2 regions of the Streptomyces sp. NPDC096046 genome follow, and region 1 is predicted to be linked to the other one. Evidence: riboswitches for the same ligand, from Rfam matches in the RefSeq annotation. Region 1 holds a riboswitch; the other holds the start of a gene.

Evidence for each region. Region 1 has a riboswitch for glycine ahead of gcvT (glycine cleavage system aminomethyltransferase GcvT). Riboswitches for the same ligand answer to the same signal wherever they lie in the genome.
Region 2: linked by a shared signal. The riboswitch ahead of gcvP (aminomethyl-transferring glycine dehydrogenase) and the one ahead of gcvT (glycine cleavage system aminomethyltransferase GcvT) in region 1 are both predicted to bind glycine.

Annotation. Positions count from the first base shown of each region.
Region 1 covers NZ_JBEOSZ010000003.1:234,240-241,344, reverse strand. Annotated here, with positions in the region: partial or broken gene ABTX62_RS04920 (NADPH-dependent F420 reductase) at 1-64, shown strand, start outside; gene ABTX62_RS04915 (L-serine ammonia-lyase) at 207-1,574, opposite strand; gene glyA (serine hydroxymethyltransferase) at 1,682-2,944, opposite strand; gene gcvH (glycine cleavage system protein GcvH) at 2,959-3,336, opposite strand; gene gcvT (glycine cleavage system aminomethyltransferase GcvT) at 3,438-4,607, opposite strand; glycine riboswitch at 4,598-4,716, opposite strand; glycine riboswitch at 4,717-4,816, opposite strand; gene ABTX62_RS04895 (AAA family ATPase) at 5,040-5,708, shown strand; gene ABTX62_RS04890 (enhanced serine sensitivity protein SseB) at 6,052-6,840, shown strand; gene ABTX62_RS04885 (enhanced serine sensitivity protein SseB C-terminal domain-containing protein) at 6,979-7,105, shown strand, end outside.
Region 2 covers NZ_JBEOSZ010000059.1:8,192-15,296, reverse strand. Annotated here, with positions in the region: gene ABTX62_RS33430 (TOBE domain-containing protein) at 1-382, shown strand, start outside; partial or broken gene ABTX62_RS38040 (TOBE domain-containing protein) at 592-1,042, shown strand; gene gcvP (aminomethyl-transferring glycine dehydrogenase) at 1,107-3,992, opposite strand; glycine riboswitch at 4,168-4,262, opposite strand; gene ABTX62_RS33410 (PRC-barrel domain-containing protein) at 4,375-4,749, shown strand; gene ABTX62_RS33405 (DNA polymerase IV) at 4,668-6,122, opposite strand; gene ABTX62_RS33400 (MerR family transcriptional regulator) at 6,248-6,931, opposite strand.

The DNA.
Region 1 (7,105 bases):
CGAAGCGGTCACGAAGGCCCTGGCCGAGGCGTCCCCGGAGCGCGCACCGGACTTCCGCGGTTAGGGCCTGCCGTTGGATCGGCTCGGCCGTGAGGTCCGGTTCTTCTCAGCCGACCCGAGCGGGTGGCACGGGCCGCTGTGAACCGGCGTGGAAACGTCGGGTTCGCCGAGCGGTGGGGCTGTGGCCCGCGCCCCGCGCCCCCGGCTCAGCACTCGATGATGTTCACCGCCAGCCCGCCCCGGGCCGTCTCCTTGTACTTCACCGACATGTCCGCGCCCGTGTCCTTCATCGTCTTGATGACCTTGTCCAGGGACACCTTGTGGGAGCCGTCGCCGCGCATCGCCATGCGGGCGGCGGTGACGGCCTTGACCGCGGCCATGCCGTTGCGTTCGATGCAGGGGATCTGGACCAGGCCGCCGACCGGGTCACAGGTGAGGCCGAGGTTGTGCTCCATGCCGATCTCGGCGGCGTTCTCGACCTGTTCGGGCGAGCCGCCGAGGACCTCGGCGAGGGCCCCCGCGGCCATGGAGCAGGCGGAGCCGACCTCGCCCTGGCAGCCGACCTCGGCGCCGGAGATGGAGGCGTTCTCCTTGAAGAGCATGCCGATCGCGCCCGCGGCCAGCAGGAAGCGGACCACGCCCTCCTCGTCGGCGCCCGGCACGAAGTTCATGTAGTAGTGCAGGACCGCCGGGATGATGCCGGCGGCGCCGTTGGTGGGGGCGGTGACGACCCGGCCGCCCGCGGCGTTCTCCTCGTTGACCGCCATGGCGTAGAGGGTGATCCACTCCATGGACAGGGCCAGCGGGTCGCCCTCGGAGCGCAGCTTGCGCGCGGTGTTCGCGGCCCGCCGGCGCACCTTGAGACCGCCCGGCAGGATGCCCTCCTGGGACAGTCCGCGCGCCACGCAGTCCCGCATCACCCGCCAGATCTCCAGCAGGCCCTCGCGGATCTCCTCCTCCGAGCGCCAGGCCCGCTCGTTCTCCAGCATCAGCGCGGAGATCGACAGGCCGGTCTCCTCGGCCAGGCGCAGCAGCTCGTCACCCGTGCGGAAGGGGTACTTGAGCACGGTGTCGTCGAGTTTGATGCGGTCGGCGCCGACCGCCTCCTCGTCGACGACGAAGCCGCCGCCGACCGAGTAGTACGTCTTGGTCAGCAGCTCCGTGCCCGAGGCGTCGTACGCCCACAGCGTCATGCCGTTCGCGTGGTACGGCAGGGCCTTGCGGCGGTGCAGGACCATGTCGTCGTCGAAGGAGAACGCGATCTCGTGCTCGCCGAGCAGGTTCAGCCGGCCGCCGGCCTTGATCGCCTCCACCCGCTGATCGGCGTTCGAGACGTCCACCGTGCGCGGCGAATCGCCCTCCAGGCCGAGCAGCACCGCCTTGGGGGTGCCGTGGCCGTGTCCGGTCGCGCCGAGCGAGCCGTACAGTTCCGCGCGGACCTGTGCGGTCGGGGCCAGCAGCTTCTCGTTGCGCAGCCGCAGGGCGAACATCCGGGCCGCCCGCATCGGGCCGACGGTGTGGGAGCTGGACGGGCCGATGCCGATCGAGAACAGGTCGAAGACCGAGATGGCCACGGGGGGAACTCCTGACTACGGGGGTGGTGCAGAGGGGTGGGTGCCGCGCCCGCTTGTGGCCGGCGCGGCGCCCGAAAGGTTTCTTCGCGGCCGTTGCGAGCCGCTTGTTACGCGTTCAGACCCGGGTACAGCGGGTGCTTGTCGGCCAGGGCCTTCACCCTGGCCTTGAGGGCCTCCGCGTCGTAGGACGGCTTCAGCGCCTCGGCGATGACGTCCGCGACCTCCGCGAAGTCCTCGGTCCGGAATCCGCGGGTGGCCAGGGCCGGCGTGCCGATCCGCAGACCGGACGTCACCATCGGCGGACGCGGGTCGTTCGGGATCGCGTTCCGGTTGACGGTGATGCCCACCTCGTGGAGGCGGTCCTCGGCCTGCCGGCCGTCCAGCTCCGAGTGGCGCAGGTCGACCAGGACCAGGTGCACGTCCGTGCCGCCGGACAGGACGTCCACACCCACGGCCCGGACGTCGTCCTTCACCAGACGCTCGGCCAGGATGCGGGCACCCTCCAGCGTACGGCGCTGGCGCTCCGTGAAGTCCTCGGAGGCGGCGACCTTGAAGGCGACGGCCTTGGCGGCGATCACATGCTCCAGCGGACCGCCCTGCTGACCGGGGAAGACGGCGGAGTTGATCTTCTTGGCCAGTTCGGCCGTGGAGAGGATCACACCGCCGCGCGGGCCACCGAGGGTCTTGTGGGTCGTGGTGGTGACCACATGGGCGTGCGGCACCGGGTTGGGGTGCAGCCCGGCCGCGACCAGCCCGGCGAAGTGGGCCATGTCGACCATGAGGTACGCGCCGACCTCGTCCGCGATCCGGCGGAACGCGGCGAAGTCCAGCTGCCTCGGGTACGCCGACCAGCCGGCCACGATCAGCTTCGGCTTGGCCTCCTTGGCCAGCCGTTCGACCTCGCCCATGTCGACCCGGCCGTCCTCGCCCACGTGGTAGGCGACGACGTCGTAGAGCTTGCCGGAGAAGTTGATCTTCATGCCGTGGGTCAGGTGCCCACCGTGGGCGAGGTTCAGGCCCATGATGGTGTCGCCCGGCTTGAGCAGCGCGAACATCGCCGCCGCGTTGGCCTGGGCGCCGGAGTGCGGCTGCACGTTGGCGTGCTCGGCGCCGAACAGCTCCTTGACGCGGTCGATCGCGATCTGTTCGACCACGTCGACGTGCTCGCAGCCGCCGTAGTAGCGACGGCCCGGGTAGCCCTCGGCGTACTTGTTGGTGAGGACCGAGCCCTGCGCCTCCATGACCGCGACCGGAGCGAAGTTCTCCGAGGCGATCATCTCGAGCGTGGACTGCTGGCGGTGCAGCTCGGCGTCGACCGCCGCGGCGACGGCCGGGTCGAGCTCATGCAGGGGTGTGTTCAGGACGGACATGGGGCTACGACTCCTCAGCCGGCGGAGAACGCGGTGTACTCGTCGGCGGAGAGCAGGTCGCCCGGCTCGTCCGTGACGCGCACCTTGAACAGCCAGCCGCCCTCGAAGGGGGCCGAGTTCACCAGCGACGGGTCGTTCACGACGTCCTCGTTGACCTCGGTGACCTCACCGGAGACCGGGGAGTACAGGTCGGACACCGACTTGGTCGACTCCAGCTCGCCGCAGGTCTCGCCGGCGGACACGGAGTCACCGACCTCGGGAAGCTGGACGAACACGACATCGCCGAGCGCGTTGGCCGCGTGCTCCGTGATGCCGACCGTCGAGACGCCGTCGGCGGCGGCCGACAGCCACTCGTGCTCCTTGCTGTAGCGCAGCTCTTGGGGGTTGCTCATGGCCTGGATTCTCCTGTACGCGCGGGAGTGCTGTGAAAGGGGGACTACGGGTGAGCTGGGACGACGGGCACGGGTCGCTGCCGCGGCCCTTCGGCCAGTGTCTACTTCTGGCGCTTGTAGAACGGCAGCGCCACGACCTCGTACGGCTCGTGACTGCCCCGGATGTCCACGCCCACGCCGGTCGTGCCGGGCGCGGCGTGCGCGGGATCGACATAGGCCATCGCGATCGGCTTGCCGAGGGTGGGGGAGGGGGCACCGGAGGTGACCTCGCCGATCACCTCGCCGCCGGCGACGACCGTGTACCCGGCGCGCGGGACCCGCCGGCCCTCGGCGACGAGGCCGACCAGGACACGCGGGGGGTTCTGCTCGGCCCGGGCGGCGGCCTCGCGCAGGGCCTCGCGTCCCACGAAGTCGCCCTCCTTCTCGAACTTCACCACCCGGCCGAGCCCGGCGTCGAAGGGGGTCAGGGACGTCGACAGCTCGTGCCCGTACAGCGGCATGCCCGCTTCCAGGCGCAGCGTGTCACGGCAGGACAGCCCGCACGGGACCAGGCCGACGCCCTCGCCGGCCTGGGCCAGGGCCTGCCACAGCTCGACCGCGTGCTCCGGCTTCACGAACAGCTCGAAGCCGTCCTCGCCGGTGTAACCGGTGCGGGCGATCAGGGCCGGCACGCCCGCGACCGTGCCGGGCAGACCGGCGTAGTACTTCAAGCCGTCCAGATCGGCGTCCGTGAGCGACTTGAGGATGCCGGGGGACTCAGGGCCCTGCACGGCGATCAGCGCGTAGGCGTCCCGGTCGTCGCGCACCTCGGCGTCGAAAGCGGCGGCGCGCTCGGTCAGCGCGTCCAGGACGACCTGGGCGTTGGAGGCGTTGGCGACGACCATGTACTCGCTCTCGCCCAGCCGGTAGACGATGAGGTCGTCCAGGATGCCGCCGTCGTCCCGGCAGATCATGGTGTACCGGGCGCGGCCCGGCTTCACTCCGCCGATGTTGCCCACCAGGGCGAAGTCGAGGAGGGCGGCGGCCTGCGGGCCGGTGACGGTGATCTCACCCATGTGGGAGAGGTCGAACAGTCCGGCCTTCGTCCGCACGGCGGTGTGCTCGTCGCGCTCGGAGCCGTAGCGCAGGGGCATGTCCCAGCCGGCGAAGTCGGTCATCGTCGCGCCGAGCGAGCGATGCAGGGCATCGAGCGCGGTGTGACGGAGTTCTCCTGTACTGCTCACAGTCGGTCGTCTCCCAGGGCAATCACGGGCGAGGTCGGTCCTCCCCATCTGTCATCGGAACCTGAGAGGTTCGCCATGACCGCGCTGGTCCATGGCTTGCACCTTGGGTGGGGCCACGCCCTGCCGGGACAGGGGAGGGCCCGCTTTTCAGATGTGCCTCGCCCGCGCGGTAACGGGGCCTGAGAGATTCAAGGGAGGGACTTGCTCCTTCGGCGCCCCAGCTCTTGCGGTGCTGGGGACTCTCCCGCGCGGATTCAAACGGCCGGTATGCAGTTGGCGCGCACATCATTGCACGCATCCTTCCGGTGCGGCAGGGGGACCTTTCACAGGGAGTGCACGAGTCCCGCCCGCCGGACTCCGCGACCTGTAGCAGCCCTGTTGCAGGACGAGGACGTAAATGAGAGGCCTGCCGCATTACCTTCTCTTTACACTCGGCGGGGATTGGGACTCCGTACCTGGCCCCAGGGGAGGACGATCACGGTGAACAGGACCACCGCGTACGCGACGACGGGCATCGCGCTGCCCGAGCAGCCGGCCGCCGCTCCGGCCCGGGCGGTCCGCGCCCCGGTGCCGGCGCCGGTCGTCCGCGATCTGCGTGACCGTGCCGGGCGCGGCCCGCGCGCGCTGCTGTTCGGACCCCGCGACCTCGTCGTGGTCACGGGTCTGCCCGGCAGCGGCAAGTCCACACTGATGCGGCGCACCGTGCCGGACCGGCGGATCGACTCCCAGGACACCCGCGACCGCTGGGAGCGCCGCATGCCGCGCGCCCTGCCGTACGCGCTCTACCGCCCGCTCGTCCGCCTCGCCCACTACGCCGGGCTGCGGCGCGCCCTGCGCACGGGCGAGGGCCTCGTCGTGCACGACTGCGGCACCCAGGCCTGGGTCCGCCGCTGGCTGGCCCGCGAGGCCCGCCGCCGGGGCGGCACGCTCCACCTGCTGCTGCTCGACGTCACCCCCGAACAGGCGCTGGCCGGCCAGCGCGACCGAGGCCGCGGCGTCTCGCGCTATGCGTTCCTGCGGCACCGCGCGGCGAGCACCCGCCTGCTGCGCGCGGCGGAGCGCGGCGACCTCCCCGCCGGCTGCGGCTCGGCCGTCCTCGCCGACCGGGCCGCGGCCGACACCCTCCGCAGCATCGGCTTCACCGGCTGACGGGCCGGGGGCGGGAGCCGGGCCGGTGGACCGGGGGCGACGGGGTGCACGGGTGCCACCCGTCGGTGGCCCCGGCCACGGCTGTGGGGTCTCGGGCGTGTGGGTGCCCCGCGGGCGGCACCGGCCGCGGGGCACCGGGTGTGTCGGTATCGCCGTCGGCGGCCCCGGCCGTGGCCATGGGGTTTCGGGCGTATGTCGTACGTCGGCGGCTCCCGGCCCCTTACGGGTGCCATCCGCCGACGGCCCCCAGCCTCCCCTCACCCGCTTCACACCCGACCGCGCCGCGCGCCCGAGCCGTTAGCCTTTTGAGCCACAGCAGTGGTTCCAGGCAGGCGGTAGGCAGATGGACTTCCCGGCGGAATTCTCCGCGGACTTTCCGGCGCAGACGCAGACCCACCCGCACAGCGGTTGGCCCGGCAACGAACTGGAGGAGGTGCTCTCGGCCTCCCTCGGCGCCGGTCCGGCCGCCGGCGGGCGGATCGTCGAGGTGCTCGGCCGGAGCTTCGTCTGGGTCCCGCTGCCCAGCGGCGGCGGCCCGCACAGCGGTCCTCTCGACCTGCCCGGCATCGAGATCGACGGCCAGGCGTTCGTGCCGGTGTTCAGCTCCGAGGAGCAGTTCCGCCAGGTCGTCGGCTCCCACATGGCGTACACCATCGCCCCCGCCGTGGAGTTCGCCCGTGGCCTGCCCCCGCACGCGGGGATGGTCGTCAACCCGGGCGGTGTGGTGGGCATCCCGCTCCCGCCGCCCGCCGTGGCGGAGTTGTGCCGGGCCGGCCGGACCCCGCTGGACGGCCCCGCGAGCGGCGGCCGGGTCCGTCTCTTCGAGCCCGACTGGCAGGACGACCCGGTGGATTTCCTGGCCACGGCGTCCGCCGAGTTCGAGGCCACCGGCGTCGTCGTCACGGCCCGCCGCTGTCTCGCCGCCATCGAGACCGCCGAGCCCGTGATGTTCGTGGGCGTCGAACTCTCCCAGCGGGAAGGAGACTTGCGCGCGCTCCCGCTGGAGGCCCTCACCCGGGCCGTCACCGCCGTCCCGGCCCCCTGGCCGGTCAACCTGGTGCTCCTGGACGTGACGGAGGACCCGGTGGCCACCTGGATGAGGGAGCGGGTCCGGCCCTTCTACCAGCGGTAGGGCAACACACCGAAGGGGCGCGGGGAACCGCGCGAGAACCACATGCGGCCCGCACCCGCACGGCGGCACCAGGTTCGGAGTCGGCGTGCGGGCTTAAGCTAGGGCACCGTCGAGGCGTTGTACGAAGGGGCGGTAAAGGTGAGCGCGAGCGGCACGGCCGCGGCCGGACAGGTCGAGCACATGCTGCGCCAGGTCACGCCCGGGCGCTACGACGCCTATGAGGCACTCCTGCGCGCGCTCGCGACCCCGCACACCGGCCAGATCT
Region 2 (7,105 bases), on a different contig from region 1:
GATCGGCCAGGCAGCACGGCTGCTCGGCGTGAGCCCGGACACCGCCCGGCGCTGGGCGGACGCGGGCCGCATCACGACCCACCGCGACGAGGCCGGGCGACGCGTCATCAACGGGCGGGACCTGGCCGCCTTCTCGGTCGGACTCGCCCGGTCCGGCGCCGCCGAAGAGGACACCCCGTACACCTCCGCCCGCAACGCCTTCCCCGGCATCGTCACCGCTATCAAGCTCGGAGACGTCGCCGCCCAGGTAGAGATCCAGGCCGGTCCGCACCGGCTCGTCTCGCTGCTCACCCGCGAGGCGGTGGAGGAACTGGGCCTGGAGGTCGGCATGGAGGCGACAGCCCGCGTGAAGTCGACGAACGTCCACATCGACCGCGTCTGAGCCGGGGTCTCATCAGCCTCTCCGACGGCACCCGTCGGGCCCGGCGACGCCGCCCCCGAGGGTCAGCGCTTTCGACAGGGGGCAAAGTCATGCCGGGCCCGGAGGCCGGCGCCCCTCTTGCAGGACCGCGGAGAAGACCACGGGTCAGCGGTGCCGACGCAGGCCCGAGCGTCCCCGGCTCGGCGGGCCCTCGGACTTGCCGTGCACCCATGAGCCTGAGCATCCGCAACCAGCTCCCCGGTAGCGTCACCGCCGTCGGCCCCGGCAAGGCCATGGCGACGGTCAGGGTCCGCCTCGCCCGCGGCCGGGACCTCAGCGCGGCGATCACCCGTGCAGCCGCGGAGGGCCTCCGTCTCGCCCCGGGCACCGCCGTGCGAGCCCCTGATGACGTCCGCCGAAGGTGGCGCCGGCCGCGGCCCCCGTGGAGGGCCTGCCGATCTGCAACCAGCTCCCCACACGGCCACGGTCATCACGGCCGGCGACGCGATGACGTCCGTCCGCGTCACGGCCGAGGGGGGCGAGCTGACCGCCGTGATCACCGGGGACGGCGTGCTGACCGCCGTGATCACCGGGGACGCCGCGGACGGCCTCGCGCTGTCGCCCGGGGCCCCCGTCGTCGTCCTGATCAAGGCGACCGCGGTGTCACTCGCCACCGCGTGAACGCGCCGGTGAACGGCGGAGGGGCCCCGCACCGCGAAGCCCCTCCCTGTGACCGGTCGGCCGGTCAGTCCTCGTACGCGTCCAGCGGCGGGCAGGAGCAGACGAGGTTCCGGTCGCCGAAGGCCTGATCGATACGGCGCACCGGCGGCCAGTACTTGTCGGCGGCCGACACCCCGGCCGGGAAGACGGCCTCCTCGCGGCTGTAGGCGTGCTCCCACGCCCCGGCGAGCGCGCCGGCGGTGTGCGGGGCGGCGCGCAGCGGGTTGTCGTCCTCGGGCCACTCGCCGGAGCCGACCTTCTCGATCTCCGCGCGGATGGCGATCATGGCCTCGCAGAAGCGGTCCAGCTCCGCCAGGTCCTCCGACTCGGTCGGCTCGATCATCAGCGTCCCGGCCACCGGAAAGGACATGGTCGGCGCGTGGAAGCCGTAGTCGATCAGCCGCTTGGCGACGTCGTCGACGCTCACTCCGGTCGCCTTGGTCAGGGGCCGCAGGTCGATGATGCACTCGTGGGCCACGAGACCGTCGGGGCCGGTGTAGAGCACCGGGTAGTGCGGCTCCAGCCGTTTGGCGATGTAGTTGGCGCTGAGCACGGCCACCTGCGTGGCCCGCTTCAGCCCTTCACCGCCCATGAGCCGGACGTACGCCCACGAGATGGGCAGGATGCCCGCGGAGCCCCACGGCGCCGCGGAGACGGGTCCGACACCCGTCTCGGGGCCCGCCTCGGGCTGCAGCGGGTGGTTCGGCAGATAGGGGGCGAGGTGCTCGCGCACCGCGACCGGGCCGACACCCGGACCGCCGCCGCCGTGCGGGATGCAGAAGGTCTTGTGCAGGTTCAGGTGCGAGACGTCGCCGCCGAAGTGCCCGGGCTTGGCCAGCCCGACGAGCGCGTTGAGGTTGGCCCCGTCGACGTAGACCTGCCCGCCCGCCTCGTGGACCTGCGCGCAGATGTCGGCGACGTGCTCCTCGAACACACCGTGGGTGGACGGGTAGGTGATCATCAGCACGGACAGCTCGTCGCGGTACTGCTCGATCTTCGCCCGCAGGTCCTCGACGTCGATCTCGCCGTCCTCGGCGGTCTTCACGACGACGACCTTCATGCCCGCCATCACCGCGCTGGCGGCGTTGGTGCCGTGCGCGGACGACGGGATCAGGCACACGGTGCGCTGCTCGTCCCCGCTGGCCCGGTGGTACCCGCGGACGGCGAGCAGGCCGGCCAGCTCGCCCTGCGACCCGGCGTTCGGCTGGAGGGACACCTTGTCGTAGCCGGTGATCTCGGCGAGGCGGTCCTCCAGCTCGTGGATGAGGGTGAGGTAGCCCGCGGCCTGCTCGGCGGGCGCGAAGGGGTGCACCTGCCCGAACTCGGGCCAGGTGACCGGCTCCATCTCCGTGGTCGCGTTGAGCTTCATGGTGCAGGAGCCCAGCGGGATCATGCCGCGGTCCAGCGCGTAGTCCCGGTCGGCGAGCCTGCGCAGGTAGCGCAGCATGGCGGTCTCGGAGCGGTGCTGGTGGAAGACGGGGTGCGTCAGGTAGTCGTCGGTCCGCAGCAGGGCGTCCGGGAGGCTTTCGTCCGTGGCCGCGTCCAGCGCCTCGATGACGCCCTCGACACCGAAGGCGGCCCACACCGCCCGCACCTGGGCGCGTGTCGTGGTCTCGTCACAGGCGATCGAGACGTGGTCGGCGTCGACGGGGCGCAGGTTGACCCCGTGGTCCCGGGCGGCGGCCACGACCTCGGCGGCCCGGCCCTCGGCGCGCACCGTCAGGGTGTCGAAGTAGGAGCCGTGCACGACCTCGACACCGCCGCTCGCCAGCCCGGCGGCGAGGACCGTGGCATACCGGTGGGTGCGCCGCGCGATGCCCTTGAGGCCCTCCGGGCCGTGGTAGACGGCGTACATGCCCGCCATGACGGCGAGCAGCACCTGAGCGGTGCAGATGTTGCTGGTGGCCTTCTCACGGCGGATGTGCTGCTCACGCGTCTGCAGCGCCAGCCGGTACGCCTTGTTGCCGTCGGCGTCCACGGACACACCGACGAGCCGCCCGGGCAGGCTGCGCGCCATCTTGTCCTGGACGGCCATGTAACCGGCGTGTGGCCCGCCGAATCCCATGGGCACCCCGAAGCGCTGCGTCGTCCCGACCGCGATGTCCGCTCCGAGCTCACCGGGGGACTTCAGCAGCGTCAGCGCCAGCAGGTCGGCGGCGACGGTGACGAGCGCGCCGAGCTCGTGCGCCCGGTCGATGACCGGCTTGATGTCGCGCACGGCGCCGGAGGCGCCCGGGTACTGGATCAGCACGCCGTTGATCTCGCGCTCGGCGATCTCGGCGGGGATGCCGTGGCTGAGGTCGGCGACGACCACCTCGACGCCCGTCGGTTCCGCACGGGTCTGGATCACCGCGATGGTCTGCGGCAGTGCGTCCGCGTCGACCAGGAACAGCCCCTTCTTGTTCTTGCCCAGGCGCCGTGACAGCGCCATGGCCTCGGCGGCCGCGGTGCCCTCGTCGAGCAGCGAGGCACCGGAGGTCGGCAGCCCGGTCAGGTCCGCGACCATCGTCTGGAAATTGAGCAGCGCTTCGAGCCGGCCCTGCGAGATCTCCGGCTGGTACGGCGTGTAGGCCGTGTACCAGGACGGGTTCTCCATGACGTTGCGCAGGATGACCGGCGGGGTGAACGTGCCGTAGTAGCCGAGGCCGATCATGGAGCCGAGGACCTGGTTGCGGTCGGCGAGGGAGCGCAGCTCGGCGATCACCTCGGCCTCGCTGCGGGCGCCCGGCAGGTCCAGTGCCTCGGCACTCGCGATCACGGCCGGGACCGCGGCGGCGGTGAGCTCGTCCAGCGAGCCGTAGCCGACGTGCGCGAGCATCTTGGCGCAGGCCTCGTGGTCGGGGCCGATGTGGCGCTGCTCGAAGGGGACTGCCTCTTCGAGCTCGGAGAGCGGAATGCGGTGGGCGGTCATTACGGAGGCCTCCTGGTCGACACGACCTTCGAGGGGCACCACGGCACGGGTACCCGAACGGCCTCCCCCTCTGTCATCTCAACCTGAGAGCTTCACCGGATCGCCCGAAGGCCTCCGGTTTTCACCGTCGGTGAGAGCGGAAGCCGTCGACACCCGCCCTGCTTTCCAGAGTGACCTCGTCCGTGCGGTACGTGAGCCTGAGAGATTCCGGGGAGGATTTGCTCCTTCGGCGCCTCCATGACCTCTGGAGGACTCTCCCGCACGGGGTCAACAGCCGCTGCCAGCGTACCAGCGCGGTCAACGCACGAAACTTCGAGTGGCCGCATCCCCGCTTGTGCCGTTTTGTAGTGCCTACGGATGAGGTGCGACCAGTGGAGGGCCCGTGCGAACCGATATCGATCCGCGCAACCTGATCGGCCGCAAGGCGTTCGACCGCAACGGGACCAGGATCGGCACGATCGACGAGGTCTACCTCGACGACGCCACCGGCGAGCCGGAGTGGGCGGCCATACGGACCGGCCTGTTCAGCAGGGACGCCTTCGTCCCCCTGGAGCCCAGTGAGCTCATCGACGGCGCCCTCCACGTCCCCTTCGAGCGCGCCCTGATCAAGGACGCCCCCGATTTCGGCGTGGGCCGCCACCTCTCCCCGGAACAGGAACTGCAGCTCTACCACCACTACGGTCTTGACGTCGCCGCCCCGCCCCCGCTCCCGGACCACGACTTCGGCAAGCTGGCGGGCACCGACGAAACGGCGTGATCCCCCGCGCCGGACGCCGCCCCTCCCCCGTCCGGCTCCCGTGACACCAACGGCAACGGATCCGCCGCCTCCAGATCCGGATCGTCGACCCGGAAGGTCCGCACGCGCCCCGGCTTCGAGGAGGGCGTCTCGAACCGCACCGTGACCCGCCCCAGGCCGCTGCCCTGCACCCAGCCGTGCCCGAACTCGGCGTGCCGCACGTCGTGCCCGGCAGGCCAGCTGCGCTCGGCGAGCGCCGGCTGCTCCTCGGCCGGCGTGGCCACGCGCTCCTCGACCGGACCCCGCGCGGTCGTCCGCTCCCCCGCTGCCTGCGCGAACAGGTCCTCCTGCGTGTAGTCGGCGAGCCCGCTGACCCCCACTCCGAGCAGCCGCACCCCGCCCGTGGTGTCGACCGACTCCAGCAGTCTGGCCGCCGCCTCCCGGATCACCGCGGGATCGTCCGTCGGGCCGCGCAGCGTCTCGGACCGGGTGAGCGTCGAGAAGTCGTAGCGCCGCACCTTCAGCACGATGGTCCGCCCGGACAGCCGGGCCTCGCGCAGCCGCCGCACGCACCGCTCGGCCAGCCGCTGCACCTCCAGCCCGACGCGCGTCCGGTCGTGGATGTCCACGTCGTAGGTGTCCTCGACAGACACCGATTTCGTCTCGCGTTCCGCCACGACGGGCCGGTCGTCGCGCGCCAGCGCCATGGCGTACAGACCGTGCCCGTGCGCCTTTCCCAGCAGCCGGACCAGCTCGTCCTCGCCCGCCTCGACGATCTCTCCGACGGTGGTGATCCCGGCCCGCCGCAGATGGTCACCCGTAGCCGGCCCGACCCCCGGCAGCGTCCGCACCGACATCGGCGCGAGCATCGCCCGCTCGGACCCCGGCTCGATCACCACCAGCCCGTCCGGCTTGGCCTCCTCCGAGGCGATCTTGGCGAGCATCTTGGAGGCGGCCAGCCCCACCGACCCCGTGAGCCCTGTGACCGCCCGGATGTCCGCGCGCAGCTTCACCCCGGCCAGCCGCGCCGACCGCTCGTCCCAGGCCATCTGGCCGGCCTCCAGGTCGACGAACGCCTCGTCCAGGCTCAGCGGCTCCACCAGCGGCGACAGCGCACGCAGCAGCTCCATCACGCGCTCGCTGATCGACCGGTAGAAGGTGAAGCGCGGCACCAGGTACGCGGCATGGGGTGCGAGCCGCCGGGCCTGGCCCATGGGCATCGCCGAATGCACCCCGAAAACCCGCGCCTCGTACGACGCGGTCGCCACCACGCCGCGCGGCCCGAGCCCGCCCACGACCACGGCCTTCCCGCGCAGACTCGGCTTGGACGCCTGCTCCACCGAGGCGAAGAAGGCATCCATGTCCAGATGCAGGATCGTGGGCGCGGTTCTCACACCTCCGATGCTGCCCTACGCCACTGACAGCACCTCGCGCGACCGCCCGGATCGCCCCGTGGGAAACCGCTCACGGCCCGGTGCGGAAACGTCCCGCCCGGTGCGTCCGGCTTCTGCCCGACGGCTCAGACGGCCCGGTTGCGGCGACGCGCCAGCTCATCCGCCGGGTTGGGCCCGACCAGGGTCTCGCCGGTGTCGATCCGCTCGCCGTGCAGCTGGGACAGCGCGTTCTCGACGTCCCGCCACACCACGCCCACGGCGATCCCGAAGACCCCCTGGCCGCCCTGGAGCAGGGCGTGAACCTCGTCGGGCGAGGTACATTCGTAGACCGTCGCGCCGTCGCTCATCAACGTCATGCGCTCCAGGTCGCTGAAACCGCGTTCCCTGAGGTGCTGGACGGCCGTGCGGATGTTCTGCAGCGACACACCCGTGTCGAGGAACCGCTTGACGATCTTCAGGACGACCACGTCGCGGAAGCTGTACAGCCGCTGCGTCCCGGACCCGTAGGCGGGGCGCACGCTCGGCTCGACGAGCCCGGTGCGGGCCCAGTAGTCCAGTTGCCGGTAGGTGATACCGGCGGCCGCACAGGCCGTGGGGCCGCGATAGCCGATCTGCTCGGACGCCATGGACGCCGTCCCTCCGCTGCTCGGCACCGCCGTCGGTCGCTGCGGAGCGCGCTCGGCCGCGCCACCGGGCTGGGGGCACCCCCCACCGGGGAGGGGTCGTGAGCCGGGGGGAGGGTACGGACCGCTCACCCGGAGACTGCGCTCGGGGCCACCCCCAGCCGTACCGTCGCCGCTGCTTCTCACGCCGACCTCCGTCCTTGACCTGCCTTCTCGACGGTAGGCAGTCACCAGGGGTGCGTCAACGATCGCCACACTCGCCACGCCGAGTGATAATCACCCTGAGAGTGGTTTCCCGTGCCCCACCGCGGGGAAAGGCTAGCCGAATGCGGTCGGCACGGACCGCGTGACGCTCTCACT